DNA from 3 places in the Paenibacillus sp. FSL L8-0494 genome. Region 2 is predicted to be linked to each of the others. Evidence: riboswitches for the same ligand, from Rfam matches in the RefSeq annotation. Region 2 holds a riboswitch; each other region holds the start of a gene.
The links. A riboswitch is a leader RNA that binds a small molecule or an ion and turns the genes downstream of it on or off. The one in region 2 is predicted to bind cyclic di-AMP.
Positions count from the first base shown of each region.

Region 1 (5,881 bases), 5.8 Mb from region 2:
CCCGTGTTAAAATTGATAAAGCCGAGTTATAATCGCTGGGATTTGTGAATACATTTAATCGAAAATATCGCCTTTATCCTGGCACATCCCTTGGACCTCAGAAGCTAAGGGATGTTTTGTTTAACGCCTAAGACAAGTAAAGGGAACTACGCACTTTACTGCAATTTTTTGTAAGGGAGGAAACGAATTGTTATTTACGGAAGAGGAACTGCGTGAGGAGATCACCAAGCTGGAGGGCTGGAAACTGGAAGATAATGTTATGGTGCGAAAATATATGTTCAGCCAATATATGAAGGGCATTGCGTTCGTTGATGAAGTAGCCACGATTTCAGAAGCCTTCGATCACCATCCACATATTACGATTGATTATAAAACAGTTACCCTGCGCCTGAAATCTAATGAAGAAGATGGGATTACAGCTCTAGATCTTCGAGAGGCGCATGAATTTAATGAAGCCTTTGAAAAAAATCATTAGTTTAGCCAAAATCATAAAATAAACGCCCGTGCACAGATAGTCACCTATCTCATACACGGGCGTTTTTGGTTGCTTGGCTGGTTACTTTTTCTCTGAGAGCCAGAGTGCGACGTTGGCGATCTCTTCAGGAGCTAGCTTCTCCTTAAAGGAAGGCATTTGGCCACGTCCTTTGGTGACGATGCTGTAGATTTCCTCAGCGTCATGCTGACCGCCTTCATTCTGAAGACTTGGTCCAACTCCACCTTGAAGCTGATCGCCGTGACAGGTGATACAGCTGGCTTTCACGGTTGCTTCTGCCTTTGCGGCGTCCAGTTGAACTACCGGCATCGTGGGCTTATTTTCTTCTGCTACCTCTTCTTTACCCGGAAGTGTAAACATGAGTACTACCGCAAAGGCACAGGCGGCAAAAAACAAACCGCTCATGATCCATTTCTGCATCCCAATTCGTCCCTTCTATGTAAGCTGCTCCCTACATTATAGCTTATGGTGAAGCGTTATCATAGGGTTTGTGACAAAAAAATGAACGAGAATACAATCATTCTTATGAAATATCTGGTATTTAATATCATTTGTCATAGACCATGCAATAAAAAGGTTTGTCTCCTGTAGGTGTGCGGCGTTCATACGTATCTGTAATCGTAAATCCACATTTTTGATAAGTTCGAATGGCGCGTTGGTTCCAGGTCAGGACTTCCAGATCTATCTCACGATCAGGATAACGACTCAAGGCTGTCTGGACGATGGCATCTACGAATAGTTTGCCTAAACCATGGCCGCATAGATCGGGGCGCATCCCAACTCCTAAACGGACGACTCCTTCCATCGGGAACAACTGTGCGAATCCGCACAAAACCTTATTTTCATTTAATATGGAGATATATTGTTCCTCCCGGAGCTGCGGATCACCAAACTCGATGCCAAGAGCCTGCATCTGCTCCCACGGCATCCAGCCATAAATATTATATGGGGGCGTATAGCTCCACTTACAAATAGCTTCTCCGTGAATTGCCTCCATAGGAACAACATGAAAAGTTACCGAGGGGTTTATCATAAGGTCAACGATCTCCTTTCACGAGGACATTGCTATATTACTAATTATATACAAAATGGGGGAGGTTCGACTCAGAAACTTTATATGAGGGGAATGTTTTACAAATTATGAGAGGGGTAAATAAGTAATAAGACAAAAAAACAAGCTCTCCTCCAAGAGTACCTTGGAAAAGAGCCTATGTACGTTATTTATTGCACATCATCATTGTCTTCCGATTCAGCAGCAACCGATTGGTAAGCGTCTGTGCTCATAATGCGCTTGGCACCAACGTAGCGTTTCACGTAGTAGCTATCACTCAGAGAGCTAATCGTAACACCGCGTGAGGTAGAAGCGTGTGCGAACTTACCTTCACCGACATAAATGCCGACATGGGAGACACCTTTGCCACTTGTATTGAAGAATACAAGATCTCCGGCTCTTATATCATCACGGGAGATTGCTGTGCCCATTTGATATTGGGAACCTGATTGGTGTGGAAGGTTAATGCCAATCTTATCAAACACATACATTGTAAATCCGGAGCAATCAAATCCGTTAGTGGATATACCGCCGGATACGTATTTAGTACCGATGGCCTTGTCAATCACTTTATCCATTTTGGAATCTGCGAAAGCGCTTCCTGCTCCGATGGTGAGGATGATGGAAAAGCTTAGTACTGCTGCTGCTAACTTCTTCTTCAAAAGTGTATACCCCTTCCAAATGCCTACGAGGTTAGCTTAAGGGTTCGGTTGAAGGTCCCCTATGACCCCTCTATATAATGGAGGTCAATTCACCCAAAGTTGGTTCCCCCGTTTTCCTAATAGTTAGGAAACTCGGCTCATACTGTTGATTAGGATTAGCTTGTAATCAATACATGACAAAACCTTTGTAAATAACAACTTAATGATTACAAAAATGTTACTAAAATCTCACTGCGCTAATTGTAACAAACAGAAAGCCGCTTGGCAATCGTTTTTAACATATTAATGCAGAAAAATTGGAATTTTTACGGTAGAAAGGCATATGTAAGCGTTAATAATGACCTAATTTTTAATATAATTGCAATTTTTATCAAATAAACGTGTTTCAATTGGGCTCTAATAGTGTAAAAATATATTATGGAATAAAGAAAAACCCGAATTTGATTACGGGCATAATCAGATTCAGGTTCATATAGTTGTAATTGTGAGGTTATAGTTGTGAGGAAGGTTTCAATCGAAGGCTACAGCTTGATAAGCTGAAGTACTCATTACTCTTTTAGCGCCAACATAACGATTGGCCCAGTAGGCCTGACTGAGTGAAGTGATGGTCACTCCACGCGAAGAGGACGATTGTGCGAATTTTCCGTTTCCAACATAAATGCCGACATGGGATACTCCATTGCCAAGTGTGTTAAAGAACACTAGATCACCAGAACGCAGATTGCTTTTGGATACAGCAGTTCCAACGCTATATTGAGCTTTTGATGTACGAGGTAAAGTAAGACCCACATTCTTGAATACATACTTTGTAAATCCAGAGCAATCAAATCCGGCAGTGCTTGTACCTCCGGTTTTATAGGCAACTCCAATAGTCTTTGAGATTACAGAGTCCATTTTAGAGTCGGCAAAGGCGCTTCCTCCACCAATAGATAATGCCATTACAAGTCCTAGCGCCGCAGCGACGCATTTTTTTCTTAAATTATGTCTTTTCAAAAGATGTACTCCTTCCAAGGCCTGCGAGGTTAGCTTAAGGGTTCGGTAGAAGATTCCCTATGATCCCTGTAAAGCGAGATCAATTCACCCAAAATATGGTTCCCCCACTTCCCGGTGCAAAGGAATTAGGCGTGTTAAGCACCAGAGAATGACGTTTCGACAGTTACACTTACGATAAATACATTTAGTTATGTAGGAATCGTTTCAATTGATTACAAAATTGTTACTAATAGCACAGGACTTATTGTAACAGAGCTTTTACGATTTTGCAAATACTCTTAAGTTATCCGTAATGAGAAAAAGTCCCAGCTCCTGAATACAGGAATTGGGACCTTTTTATTATGTCAAATAAGGTTGATTTATTGTGGAAATGCTTTGCTACGCCATAGATGATATTGTGCAGAGATTCCCCACATTTTTAAGAGCGTAGAAGGTAGTGGTGAGATTTGCCGTATTATAAGTGCCGGTAGGCCGGGACAGAACAGACCCGTCAGTCCGCACACTAGCAGTAAGAGCAGGCCTCCCGCCCCAAGTACAATGGAAACACCTATAGCAGGAATCAGTGACCGCAAGCAGATGATCAGTGAGGAGAACATTCCTGTACCGCCGGTGTAACCAAACTGCATATATAGAAGAAACAGGCGCACGATAAAAATATATATAAGCCATGCCAATACGTATGGTACTAAATGAAGTAACAAAGCGTAGTTAAACAAAGAGGATAAGAACAGCCCGTACATTTTTGGAGCAAGCCAGTAAAGCGGCAGCAGGGTCAGCACCCATTCGATTAGGCTAAAGACTAAGACAGGTAGTCCATAGATCTTCATGCCAGGGAAAAAGAACAGTCCACGCTCGCCCTTTCGCTCCTGGTGGAGCTCATGCAGCAATCCTGCCCTTATGAAAGGGGAAAGCAGAAGTCGCAAGACAACAAGCGCCAGAAGCATCCATAACCAAGTGCGTATCGCAGGGTCCGTATTCAAGCTGAACTGTCCCTCGATATAATACAACAGTCTGCCCATACCGCTGCCTCCGGCGTCTTTATCCGGATAGCGCAGTAGAATTGGAATAATAGCAGATCGGATGAAACCATACATAAAGTAGCCCCAGAGCAGTCGGTAGATGAAGAGCAGAATTAAAATATAAAATTGCTCCTTCATGCTTTGCCAGCCGCGGGTTATCGATGTTCTCACAATCATTCACCTCACCAGACAAGAGTTCCGAGCACGGTTTCAAGTAGTTTAGTTACACTTAATGTCCAGCGAGAGAGCGTCTTGGGCTCTATTTCCGCCAGCCTAAAGTTGTTTAGATGTTTGCTCTCCAATAAGATGGAATGTTCAGGGTCAATCTCAGCAGAGAGAAGAGGCTTATCGCTTAACAATTGAAACGTAGTCTCTGCTCCTTCACCGTTCCAGACCCGCTGCACCGAAGAGCTGTCGGCGAATGTGAATTTCACGGGAACATCAACGTAATGGCTCCCTTTGTTTGAAATCTTCACTAATGATTCGTAGCTTGGGGCATCGCCGCTGTTATTTTTTTTAAAAGTAATCGTATCTACTGAGAAGTCAGGCGCTCCATCACCATAAATGTAATCATCGAAATAGGCCTGCCATGATTTTTTGGTTACCTTCTCAACGACTTTCTGAAAATCTGACGTAGCAGGATGCTCGAAACGGAACTTACGAGCGTAGGAGGACATGATGTTGTTCATTGCTTTGGTACCTACCTGGCGTTCGATATCTTTAAGTACAAGCTTGCCGCGGATATAAACATTTCGGCTATAGGAATCCGCCCCTGCATATTTCCACGTTTCCAGATTTAACGGCTCAGGTATAGTTACCAGGCTGGCCTGTAAAGGCAAATTAGACTTGATACCGTATTCTTGCTCCATAAGTCTGTCTTCGGCATAGGAAGTGAAGCTTTCATCCAGCCAGGCCTCCTCGAATTCATTACTGGCTATCATACCGTAGAAGTATTGATGGCCGATTTCATGAATGACGGTTCTTTCAAGTGAGGTATCTGGAGAAGAATCCGCGGCCCCAAAGGCTGTAATAAGGGTAGGGTATTCCATTCCTCCAGCACCGTTGCCCTCCTTAGGTGGGACGACAATAGACAGCGTAGAGTAGGGATAAGGACCATACCATTTGCTGAAGTAGGTCAGGGCAGCCTTGGCAGCCTGAAGGTAACGCTCTTTTAAATCTTTGTGTAGTGGGTCGAGATACACCTTAATTCGTACTCCAGGCACCTCCGGCGTAGAGAAGGCTTCCTCAGCTACTGTAAAATCAGGGGAAGCGGCCCAAGCGAAATCGTGGACATCATCGGCGTAGAACTGATATATTTTCTGATCTTGTTTGAGCTTGGCATTTTTTACAGGAAATCCGGTCGCAGCCACCGTATAGTTGGAAGGGACGGCAATCGTTACATTAAAGATGCCAAAATCACTGTAAAACTCAGAGGTTCCGTGATACTGATGCAGGTCCCAGCCTTCTTCTTTAACTCCGCGTGTGCCCCTCGGCTCGTATACACTAAGCTTAGGGAACCATTGCCCAGCCATAACGAAGTTACCTGAAGCACCCATGCGTGCAAAGATTTTGGGAAGCTGGACTTCATACTGAAGCTTAAGTGTTACACTTTCCCCACCATTAACAGGCTGAGGAAGATGTACCTTTAGGAGCGTCTTATCGT
Region 1 covers NZ_JBBOPQ010000001.1:111,548-117,428, forward strand. Annotated here, with positions in the region: gene NYE35_RS00525 (4a-hydroxytetrahydrobiopterin dehydratase) at 188-475, shown strand; gene NYE35_RS00530 (c-type cytochrome) at 557-913, opposite strand; gene NYE35_RS00535 (GNAT family N-acetyltransferase) at 1,041-1,526, opposite strand; gene NYE35_RS00540 (C40 family peptidase) at 1,715-2,206, opposite strand; cyclic di-AMP (ydaO/yuaA leader) riboswitch at 2,212-2,354, opposite strand; gene NYE35_RS00545 (C40 family peptidase) at 2,717-3,145, opposite strand; cyclic di-AMP (ydaO/yuaA leader) riboswitch at 3,203-3,341, opposite strand; gene NYE35_RS00550 (hypothetical protein) at 3,559-4,389, opposite strand; gene NYE35_RS00555 (M1 family aminopeptidase) at 4,401-5,881, opposite strand, start outside.
Region 1: another riboswitch for cyclic di-AMP. It lies ahead of NYE35_RS00545 (C40 family peptidase); the one in region 2 lies ahead of NYE35_RS26590 (alpha/beta fold hydrolase).

Region 2 (5,881 bases):
GGGGGTTCCGGGAGCAACGGGAACTACAGGGGCAGGGCTGCAAGGAATTGTTGCTTTTAATCCTGCATTAAGCCCTACTTATCCTGCCGGTCAAGTAGTAACCTTCAATGGCAGTACCTATATAGCTACTGTTGCGGGACCAACGGGAACACCTGGAAGTTCACCAGATTATTTATTAATTGCTGGGGGCTCCACAGGCCCCCAAGGACCTCAAGGACCTCAAGGACCTCAAGGAACACCGGGACTTCAAGGACCTCAGGGGCCGCAAGGGGTAGGGCTGCAAGGGATTGTAATCTTTAATCCTGCACAAAGTCCTACTTATCCAGCAGGTCAAGTAGTAACCTTCAATGGCAGCACCTATATTGCTACCGTCTCTGGACCTACTGGAATACCCGGGAGTTCACCAGATTACTTGTTAATCGCTGGTGGCGCGATGGGACCTCAAGGACCACAGGGTGTGCAGGGGATTCAAGGGCCAACAGGTGCGCAAGGACCAGCGGGTCCAGGCGTAGGAGCAACTGGAGCGACTGGCTCGACTGGCGCTGCAGGCTTGGCAGGCCCTGCTGGTGCAACGGGCGCGACGGGCGACCCCGGCACGGTCGGCGTTGCCGGAGCTACGGGTGCAACGGGTGCGACTGGTGATCCCGGCGCGGTCGGCGTTGCCGGAGCTACGGGTGCAACGGGTGCGACTGGTGATCCCGGTGCGGTCGGCGTTGCCGGAGCTACGGGTGCAACGGGTGATCCCGGCGCGGTTGGAGCTACTGGCATTACCGGAGTCACTGGTGCAACCGGTAACGGTGCAATTATTCCGCTGGCATCCGGAGGACCTATTATTATGACCACGGTTTTAGGTGGTTTGGTGGGAACAACAAGCCTTGTAGGCTTCGGAAGTTCAGCCACAGGCATTTCTCTTGTTGGCGGTAATGTTGATTTAACAGGTACTCTCCTTGGACCGCTTATCAACTTTGCATTCTCGACTCCTCGTGCAGGAGTGATAACATCCCTTGCTGCTTATTTCAGTAATACCATAGCTTTATCGCTGCTTGGTACTACAATAAATGTAACAGCACAGTTGTACCAATCGGCCACACCAAATAACACATTTACTGCTATTCCAGGGGCATTAGTAGCGCTCCCACCTATCACAGGTACTATTAATCTAGGAACTTTTGTCAATGGAATTACAAATGATATCAATTTTGCTGTAACACCACAGACACGTCTGCTTATGGTATTCTCAGCCACTGCTACAGGCCTCACCCTTGTAAATACAGTCACTGGTTATGCAAGTGCTGGCTTTACGATTGTATAATCATTAAAACAAATTCAAAAAAAGGCATCTGCCATTCCTTCTAAGGAGTGACAGATGCCTTTTTGGTAATATGCGGTACAATTACTTGATCTTTCGGACTCAAATGCCGCTATTCGTTAATTTATCCCTGTTTAGAGAGATCATCGGACCTGAGAGGCGCTATTGGGCAGAAATGGTGCTCAATAGCGTCTATTTTGTACAAATAACGCCTATGGGGTCCAATAGCAACTCAAAAATAGGAAAATATTGCAAATAAGAGCGCTTGAGTCCGATAGTCTGTCAATGCCACTCCCCGCTCTTCTTCTCTCCTACTCATGTCCGGAGGCTGAATCCCTATTACCGAAACCTTCCTTTCCTTTGGTCTCGATCAGGAGCTGCAGATACGCTGCTTATTACACCTCCTTCTATACACTTACAATCACTACTTAGAGTCTACTGTTTCTTTCCCACGTCGGATGAGCTGCTTACTATGCCTCCCTCTATACACTTACCTTAACTACTTAGGTCTACCGTACTCTCCCACGTCGGATGAGCTGCTTACTACGCCTCCTTCTATACACTTACCTTCACTACTTAGGGTCTACCGTTCTTTCCCACGTCTGATGAGCTGCTTACTACACCTCCTTCTATACACTTACAATCACTACTTAGGGTCTACCGTTCTCTCCCACGTCGGGTCAGCAGCTTATTACGCCCCTTCTATACACTTACCATCACTACTTAGGGTCTACCGTTCTTTCCCACGTCTGATGCGCTGCTTACTACGCCTCCCTCCATACTCTTACCATCACTACTTAGGGTCTACTGTTCTTTCCCATGTCGGGTGAGACGCTTACTACGCCCCTTCTATACTCTTACCTTCACTACTTAGAGTCTACTGTTCTTTCCCATGTCGGGTGAGACGCTTACTACGCCCCTTCTATACTCTTACCTTCACTACTTAGAGACTACTGTTCTTTCCCACGTCGGGTGAACTATATTTGATGCTGTGGTAGGGTAGGGACATTAAGTGGCGTTCTAGGTACAATATGCTTGTAAATGTTCAACATCCACCGGTTAGTAAAATACCAAAGGCTGGCTCATTCGTAGATTTCACTACTGATGAGCCAGCCTTTAGTTAGATATCCATTATATTAGGGAAATCCTCCCTAATATTCATCGATAATCGCTTTAAAATAAGGTTTTTAGGGAAATCCTCCCTAAAAATTCTTGCAAATACCCATTTATGGCTAAAAACACCCTATTATTAGGGAGGATTTCCCTAATCCACGTTCTAGGAGCCATAATTCCCTTCACTTTAGGGAGAATTTCCCTAATCCACGTTCTAGGAGCCATGCTCTCTATCACTTTAGGGAGAATTTCCCTAATTCACGTGCTAGAAGCCATAATCCCCTTCACTTTAGGGAGAATCCCCTAAAGTTCTACCCAGAAAGACGTCCCATAGCCAGCTCATGCTCCCTGGCTATGGGACGCCTTTTTCCACTTAAACGCTTCGCTTGTAAAGGTCTCCCTATAGATCAGCTAATCTGCTGACTGCCCTGCTGCTTCTCTAAGAAACGTTGAAGAATCGCATTGAATTGCTCCGGCTGGCATAGATTACTTGGATCTAATGCGTTCGGAATAATCGCCAACTGCGCATGTGGCAGCTGAGACACCATTTCCTTCATACAATTCACTCCAAATTCATTAAAGTCCCCTACAATACATAAAGCAGGACGTTTAAAAGCCTTTAAGCATCTGGTGTAATCAACATGGCTTGTAGCCAGTCTTTGCCGATATAGCTCCCGGGGACGTTTGTCCAGCAGCCCTCTTCTAATCTCATTGTAGGCCAGACTCCAGCGCTCTCGGTACATCATCCGAATCGAAGGCAACACCAGCTCGCTTGGGAGATAATACATTAGCAAACTGCAATATGCTGCCATAGTTTGTATTTTCCCTACAATTGTTGATCCGTGAGTCCTACAGAAGCTATCCGCGACCACAATGGCTTTCACACGCTCAGGATATTGTTTGGCAATATGCTGAACGACTAAGCCACCATAGGCGATTCCTACAAAAACTGCTTCACGAATACCTAGGTCATTCAACAGCATAATCAAATCCAGACATTGCGTCTCAATAATCTCATGTGGGGCCTCCAGCAGTTTACCAGACTTGCCATTCCCCCGTAAATCGCACAAAATCACTTTATATTTATCGGAAAAATACTCCAGCTGTGGTTTGAACATACTGTGTGTTAATCCATGTCCATGGATAAACACAACCGGAGTGCCAGTTCCATTGATTTCATAATAGAGCGAAGTTCCGTTCAGTTTAGCGATAGGCAAAGGTAACACCTCTTTCATAATAAATTCTACGTCTATATCTGCTTAAAAACGCAGCAAAAAACCACAGAGGGATTCTCTGTGGCTATTCATCACTAAACACGCCATTCATCCTCTCTCCATACGCTTACGAGGTTAGCTGTCGGATTCGGGCAGTGAGAGTTGCCCTACCTGCAGGGATGCATGTTATGCACCCGGAACAGGATTCACCCCATAACCAGTGCCGACTCTCACATCGGCTGCCAGTTGTTGGTTCCCCCGCTTTCCAGAAACGGAAATTAAGCGGATTGCTTATGTAATTGTAAATTTAAGATAATTGTCAGTTCTGAGATGAATCATACTCTTGTAAGGTTTGCTTGTAAAGGAGGGCTCTGGTCAAAATAATGTTGAAAGCAATGCTTTTCATTTCATATTGAGCATACTCTTCATTTTCTCTTTCTTTTGCTCTTGTTTACTCGTTTTATTTAAGAAAATGGCTCTGAACCAAGCCAAACGGAGGTTAAAACACCAGTACTTTCTATATAAAGGCCATCCTTTTCACTGGAGATATGAAAAAAGCTAAGCAGAATCAGAGGTATTCCCCTGTCCACTTAGCTTCCTCTTACAATACTATGGCTACAAAAGATCGGCGTTTTTCAATGCATGCTCCCAGCTTGGAAAAAAGAACAGCGCACTTCTCATAAGCTCAGGATCGCTCTGCTTTACTTGTTTTTTACTGATCGAGCTTCCGTCGCTTTGCAGCTTTTTGATCCGACTTAATACTTCATCAGCCTCCAAAGGAATTTCCATTGAAACACTCCTTTCTCAGTGACCTGTTTCCCTTCATTTTCTCCATAATATGTTTATTTATTCCGTACTCTTTATTTCCCCAGATTAAACCATCTGATAGATGGGTTGTTCAGCAATGAACCGGTTAGGAAGCATGGGATATTTGTCTGCTAAGATTTCAGCTAAATATTTCATTCCCGGCGCTTCACTCTCCGCATGACCTAACATGATGAGCGCTTTAGATCTGCCTTGGTGCCCTGCATCCCGCACATATTCCGGAGTCTCCCACTCTGGTCCCTCTCCAGCAATAATTAAATCAAGATTGTGATCATTAAAATGCGGAATAGCCATCGTCCCGCCTCCTCTGTAACCTACTAATATCCCTACGCGTTTGCAGGACAGAGACAGGTCACCGGCAGCGCGTACATAAGAGATCCCTAGCTTACTTTTAATATATTGAGCAGCTTCCAGTACAGTCATAGCAGGAATATTGAGAATCGTAGCAGCTGCTTGCTGCTCTTCCACGTATGCGGACCAATCTAGTTCTTGCAGTAAACCCACCATAATTCCATCCGGCTTTTGCCGATGCCAATAATCATGATAACGAAAAATAGCAATTTGGGAATGTTCGATCAGACTTTTTTTCGCATGATAAACCGGATCACCTTCTAACCACTCGCTCGCCGCATGATGGCTATAAAATACACCTTCATGCGTGATCAGCAAATTGGCTCCTAACGCTATTGCTTGCTCCACAACATTTTGTGTGGCAGAGAAGGCCGTAATAATCCCTGTGACTTCAGTTTCCGGTTCCCCTGGGTTCAGAATATCGACAGTGCCTTCTACCTGTTCCACAGTTCCCATTAAATCTTCCAGAATCGCTCTAATCGTGAGGCTCACTATCATCATCCCTCGATTCGAAATCTAATAAATCTTTCTGCCTTTAAGATCCTCAATTCCGCTCTTGCGGTAAAAATACGTATTGATCCGATCTCTCCATTCCTGCGCATGCTCTGCTTGCTCTTCAAGACGTTGCTTCACTTGCATATACAATCCACTATCCACGCCGCCTTCAAGTGATTCCCATGTCGCTAGAAGCTGTGCAGCCTGCTCAGCCCCCTCAAAATGAGTATCGTAGATATGCTGAATAATAGTTTGCCCCGATTGCAGAACATACGTGTATGGAACATGATGAAAGAACAGCAACAGCTCTTCCGGACAAGACGCTAGATTCTCATAATTTGATGCATTAAGCCCCATATACTGTCCGCTATAACCCGTTCCCGATTTGACTGAACGATCCACACCAATGCCCTTATGATCCGCATAATGGTACGTTCCCCACTTGGCGTATTCATACCCATCCACATTCGGCCCATAATGATGATCCGGATTAACCATCCAACCCACACCTAATGGAGCTGTGTAAGATTCGTAAATCCTCCATGAGTCCATCAACATCCCGCGAATAGCAGCC
Region 2 covers NZ_JBBOPQ010000001.1:5,895,617-5,901,497, forward strand. Annotated here, with positions in the region: gene NYE35_RS26585 (exosporium glycoprotein BclB-related protein) at 1-1,312, shown strand, start outside; gene NYE35_RS26590 (alpha/beta fold hydrolase) at 2,830-3,639, opposite strand; cyclic di-AMP (ydaO/yuaA leader) riboswitch at 3,745-3,931, opposite strand; gene NYE35_RS26595 (hypothetical protein) at 4,252-4,425, opposite strand; gene NYE35_RS26600 (Nif3-like dinuclear metal center hexameric protein) at 4,510-5,304, opposite strand; gene NYE35_RS26605 (alpha-glucuronidase family glycosyl hydrolase) at 5,329-5,881, opposite strand, start outside.

Region 3 (5,881 bases), 5.9 Mb from region 2:
CTGATCAATTTGGGCGAGAGCCCCGGCAAATTCCTCCCGCGTAATCCCAAACATCGCCAGCCGCTTGTACAGCTGTTTGCCGTTACAATATCCGATTCCAAGCAAATTACCAAGCGCCATACGTCTTTCAGCAGCCCGAGGGTGTACAAGCATTCCAGCGGCCATAAGGTCATCAATACCAATCAAAGCAGGTGCTCCTTCAAAAGAGGTATGTACATTACGCAGCGCATGACGAATCGCCTCTGGCGATGCATTCTCTACACCGATATCCCCTTTTCGAGTTGCGTCCTTCTCCGGAATAAAAGCATGCTTGCAGCCCGGCACCTTCGCTGAAACGATTTTACGAATTCGCTCCCCGGCATGGTCCGGGTCCGTAAGAATAATAACCCCTCTGCGTTCCATAGCTAGCGCAATCTTCGCAATTACAGTCCGGTTTACAGCAGAGCCGCCTGTCTCAATCGTATCTGCTTCCACAGCACGCTTAATGGCTACGGTATCGCTTTTGCCTTCAACGACGATTAATTCCTTAATCATATTTCTTGACTCCTTCCAAAAAAAGCAAAAAGAAGAGGATTCGCTCCTCTTCTTTTGGTTAAAGAATGTATAAGTGATGAGCGGTTGCTCTGCGATCAACGAAATGATCATCCAGCGTTCCTTACGGTTATCATCACTATAGCTTATCAAAGGATTTTTTGCAAAAGCTTCAGTTCTAGTTAAGCTCTGGTTTCACAGGTCCAATCACATATACGGTACGTGATTTACGGCCGAAATTACGAGCATGGCTCAGGGAATCATAATAGACATCCACTTTATTGCCTTTAATGGCACCGCCAGTATCCTCTGCACGGCGGAATCCAAGCCCATCGATATAAACCCACCAGCCAATAGGAATTACATTCGGATCTACTGCAATTGTACGACCTTCCGTTACGCGTGTTCCGGAGGCAGTTTTAGTACCTATTCCTGGCTCTTCTGACGAATAAGCTGTCATGGAGACGTTCTTAATCATCTTCTTGTACTCAAAGTCTACGCCAGCCTTGCTTGTGACGTTCTTAGTCTTAGCGCTAACTTTAGTCGTTTTGGAGGTAGTGCTTGATTTGGAAGTTGTTGTAGCTTTAGCAACTACAGTAGGCTTAGGAAGTGCTTTAGTACCAACGGCAATGATCTTATCTTTTGTTACCGTTTGTACTTCCTTGCCGATCATGCGCATAGAGGCCAGTTCTCCGTCTTGATAGATCTTTTCAATATGCTGAACCATGACGCCTGGTTTGCCTGCCTGTGCCACTCTAACTGTTCCCACAGTAAGGGAGGGATCTGCTGTCTTAATAACACGGAAAGGTAAGTTAGTTGTTCGCTGTACCGTTTGCTTGTTGATACGAACGATCTTAATCTCCATGTCAGCAGAGATGGTGGTGTCTAACGAAGGAAAAATCTTATCATAGCCTTCTAGGTTGATACCCAGTTTGTCAATCGCCTGACCGATAGTGTCTTCGGTCGTATATAACGTTTTTGTTGCTCCGTCCGCAGTAAGGCTAAATTTCTGCGCACGATTGATAACGACACGGTCACCGTCTTTTATTTCATCACTCAGACCTAAAGATAATTCATCATGCGGCTGCAGCGAAATTTGCTCTTTCTCCAACACATCACCAAGAAGTGCTTCTCGCGTTTCAAGTGTCTGTGTTTGCCCGTCTATTACTAAAACAAATTGTTTGTTACTTTGACCGTGTACGTACAGCAGAATTAACAGCGCGATTGCGATTGAAATCACACCTGCAAGTAAAAGTACGCGAGTATTTACTTGCTCCCACCGTAATGCGAAAGACCTGCTGGATGACTGCGAATCATGGGATACCTCTGGTTGGAATAAGCCCATTCTCTCCATCCTCCTTACATAGCCTCGTCGTCAATTTGTATATCATGAGGACTGAATTTCTTTGACGAAACTATTTGAGATTGTCACAGGATACGCACGTATTAACTTAGCGTCTCCTGCTCATGGATCGCCTGCTCGGCACAGCTACTCCCACACCTGTTATATAACAGTATGCGGGCAACATTCAGTTTATTCAAAAATAAAGAAGCCTAAAAAGAGTTCTCTTGAGGACTCTTTCGTGGCTTCTCCGATGTCAGAATACGCGGGAATGTTTGTGCACGAGGTTGCCTCTCTTACTTGCGCTTACGGGGTTAGCTGTCGGGTTCGGACGAAAGAGAGACGCCCTATTTCAGGTCACCCGCTCACGGCGGTTGCCCTTAAATTCACCCCAAAGACCACGTGAAGAAATCAAATATTGTTCTGCGGCAATTCCTAGTCGTATTCAAGATACAGGCATGCGGCAGTTCAATATTGGTTCCCCCGTTCTCCATACGGAGACTCAGCGAGACGATCCATGAATCAATGGCTGTCACAATAACAACAGCTCACATCACTGAAAAGATGATATCCTGTTTTGATGCATGTTGTAAAGGACGATTCAACCACGTTTAAGCAAATATATGGTTAAAATATTGTAATAATCAGCCGTTTTTATATTAAAAAAGTTTAATATATCGGCTATTCTCTATTTTTCACCCGTTTTACTCCTGTTTTCAGACAATCCCAAATCGTTCCAGTGCGTTCGCATACGTAATTTTAGCCAATTCTTCCCATGTTAACCCTTTAATTTCAGCCGCAGCCTCTGCTACTAACTTCACATGAGCACTCTCATTTCGCTTGCCACGGAAGGGGTGTGGAGTCAAATATGGAGCGTCTGTTTCGATCAATAATCGGTCCAATGGCGTCTGTGCAAGCACCTCTTTAGGCACTCTGGCATTTTTGAACGTTATCGGTCCTCCAAATGACAAATGAAATCCAAGGTCTAGACACATTTTTGCTGTTTCCCAGCTGCCTGAGAACGAATGCATCACGCCACCAATTTCATTTGCTTTTTCCTCCCGTAAAATCCGTACAACATCTTCATGAGCATCACGGTCATGTATACAGATTGGCATTTTTAGTTCACGGGCTAGTCCGATTTGTTTGCGGAAGACCTCCTGCTGCACATCCTTGGGAGAGGTATCCCAATAATAATCCAATCCAATCTCTCCGATGGCCACCACTTTTTCATGGCTGCAAAGAGAGGCGATCCAATCGAGGTCCCCCTCTTTCATATCAATCGCATCCTGTGGATGCCAGCCCACCGCTGCATAAATATAATCATAAGATTCAGCCAGCTTCATCGTTGAAGGGATCGTTTCCCGATTAAATCCAATATTGATCATCTTGCTAACTCCGGCCTCTACTGCACGAGCAATAACTTCCTCGCGATCCTCGTCGAATTGAGGCGCATCTAGATGTGTATGTGTGTCGAACAGATACATTTTAAAGCTCACTCCTTGTTGTTTTTATCAATAGTTCCATAAATATTTGTATTATTTTGCAAAAATCTCTGCTACAGAAGAGGGCAAGCGTGTAAGGGCTTTTTTCAGCTTGTCCTGTGGGAAATATAGATGATATCTGCCACGATGAATTCCGCTTATTGAGCGCACAATATCCGATACCTCTGAAATTTCCCGCAATTGCTCATTCCGATCAAGCAGTAAAATTTGATTATTGTCGAAGGCTGCTCCTGGACGGAACACATCATAAGGCAAATCTGTCGGATAATCAATCTCTAGGTCATATTCTGGGTTAAGTCCCACTCCCGCAAAACTGCTGCGGATTTCCGTAATCATATCTGTATCCAAATTCTCGATCTCTACATATTTATACAGTTTACGATGAATAAAACGGGTACACAAGTCGCTTAATAACTCATCTTCTTCAAGTGTCCATTGCATAAAAGCAGTCTGTACCAGTGCCTCATCAAGCATTAAATATTGCTTCACTGTTACTTCTCCTCGAAAGAGATCTTCCAGCGGAGCGATCATAAAGCGAAATTTGTATCCCTCTTGGAACAATTCTTTAGCTCTACGGAAGATTTGACGCAAAATAATTTCAGAGCTGCGCGTCACCGGATGAAAATATACCTGCCAGTACATTTGATAACGTGACATTAAATAATCTTCAATGGCATGCATACCTGATTCTTTTACTACAATCCGCCCATTATAAGGACGAAGCATTCTCAAAATCCGATCAATGTCGATGGTTCCATAGTTTACACCTGTATAGTACGCATCACGCAGCAAATAATCCATACGATCAGCATCCAGCGGACTGGAAACCAAATTGACAACAATTTCATGCTCATAAGTCTTAGAGATAACTGAAGCTACTTTACGAGGAAAATCTTCCTCCACATCACGCAATATTTCGGTAATCTCCGTGTCCTCCAAAATAATCCGGCAGGTCCAATCCTCATGGTTCATTTCAAAAGCTTCTTCTATAGAATGGGAAAATGGGCCATGCCCTAAATCATGCAGCAAAGCCGCACACAAAGTAAGCAAACTTTCTTCCGGAATCCAATCCTTATACCCGCTGCGCTCAAATTGCGAAATGATTCTTCGTGTAATTTCATATACTCCTAAAGAATGAGAAAATCGACTATGCTCTGCACCATGAAAAGTGAGATATGAGGTACCTAACTGGCGAATCCGGCGTAAACGCTGAAATTCTTTTGTATTAATTAGTCGCCAAATAATCGTGTCCTGTACATGAATATAATTATGAACGGGATCCTTGAAAACCTTTTCTTCCGTGAGCGGCTGCTTCATGAGATCAACTCCTTCTAATAATTTAATATGATTTTAACTAATATCAGTATATAATAAGTAATTATGTCGTACTTTGTCGAAAAGTATCATTTTTGGTCTTGGTAAATCGACAAAATGCTTTCAGGGTAATTCTTAATTTTTATAGGGACATTCAAAGTTCTTATGGAAATTTTCTTATTCAGCCTATGAAAAAAGGTTGACTGATTTGGGAATCGTTGGTATTATAAGTATCATAAAACAGTGAACAATGTCGAATAATGACGTTTTTGGAACATTGAGAGGAGTAACGATTGTTATGATGAAATCAACAGGAATTGTAAGAAAAGTAGACGAACTTGGACGGGTTGTTATTCCTATTGAATTACGCCGTACACTTGGCATTGGCGAAAAGGACGCACTGGAAATTTACGTTGATGGCGAACGGATTATGCTTAAAAAGTATGAGCCTGCCTGCATTTTCTGTGGCAACGCTGAGAACGTAACTTACTTTAAAGGAAAAATAGTTTGTCATGAATGCATTTCTTCCATCCCTACCCCTGTGACAAACTAAATTAAATAGTATATAATAGAACTAATCAAATTGTTAATTCTAACCTTTTCATATCTCCTTGACCTCCCGTGACCGCGGGAGGTATTTTTTATGTCTGGGTTTGCCCTCCCGGTTATCCCCTCCCTAAGGGCAATGTGCTTCAAGACGGAACCAGTAATACTTAGTTGTATTTCTTACAGTAATTTTAAATGATTTTTACCATTAAACGAATTAATTGTATTTTGTACACTTATATTCCCTATATCTCCGTGAAATCAATCATTTCCACCTTTATAACTGTATGAAGTACAACTAAACGAACAAATACATAAAAAAATTCAAAAATAACTGTACAAAGTACATTTAACCCACAGATAAATCATTCAAGCTCGGGCCGTTTCCAAGAATCCTTAGTTATTCTAAGAGTTCGTCTACAACACTTACTCTTCTGCTCTATCAAGCAACGCATTATAAATATCCCGTTTGGCTACACCCCGGTCTGATGCCGCTTTTTTCATAGCCTCTTTACGTGGCACATCCTGTGCTTCGTAATGAGCTACATGTTCTTCAATGCTTAACTGACGCCACCACGCCGATTCTGCGATTTCAGCATCTTCCTTGCTCTCCCCTTCTACGACAATAACATATTCGCCTAGC
Region 3 covers NZ_JBBOPQ010000001.1:38,602-44,482, reverse strand. Annotated here, with positions in the region: gene rnmV (ribonuclease M5) at 1-534, opposite strand, end outside; gene NYE35_RS00190 (3D domain-containing protein) at 710-1,876, opposite strand; cyclic di-AMP (ydaO/yuaA leader) riboswitch at 2,162-2,391, opposite strand; gene NYE35_RS00185 (TatD family hydrolase) at 2,590-3,360, opposite strand; gene NYE35_RS00180 (HD domain-containing protein) at 3,412-4,695, opposite strand; gene NYE35_RS00175 (AbrB/MazE/SpoVT family DNA-binding domain-containing protein) at 4,991-5,245, shown strand; gene rsmI (16S rRNA (cytidine(1402)-2'-O)-methyltransferase) at 5,665-5,881, opposite strand, start outside.
Region 3: another riboswitch for cyclic di-AMP. It lies ahead of NYE35_RS00190 (3D domain-containing protein); the one in region 2 lies ahead of NYE35_RS26590 (alpha/beta fold hydrolase).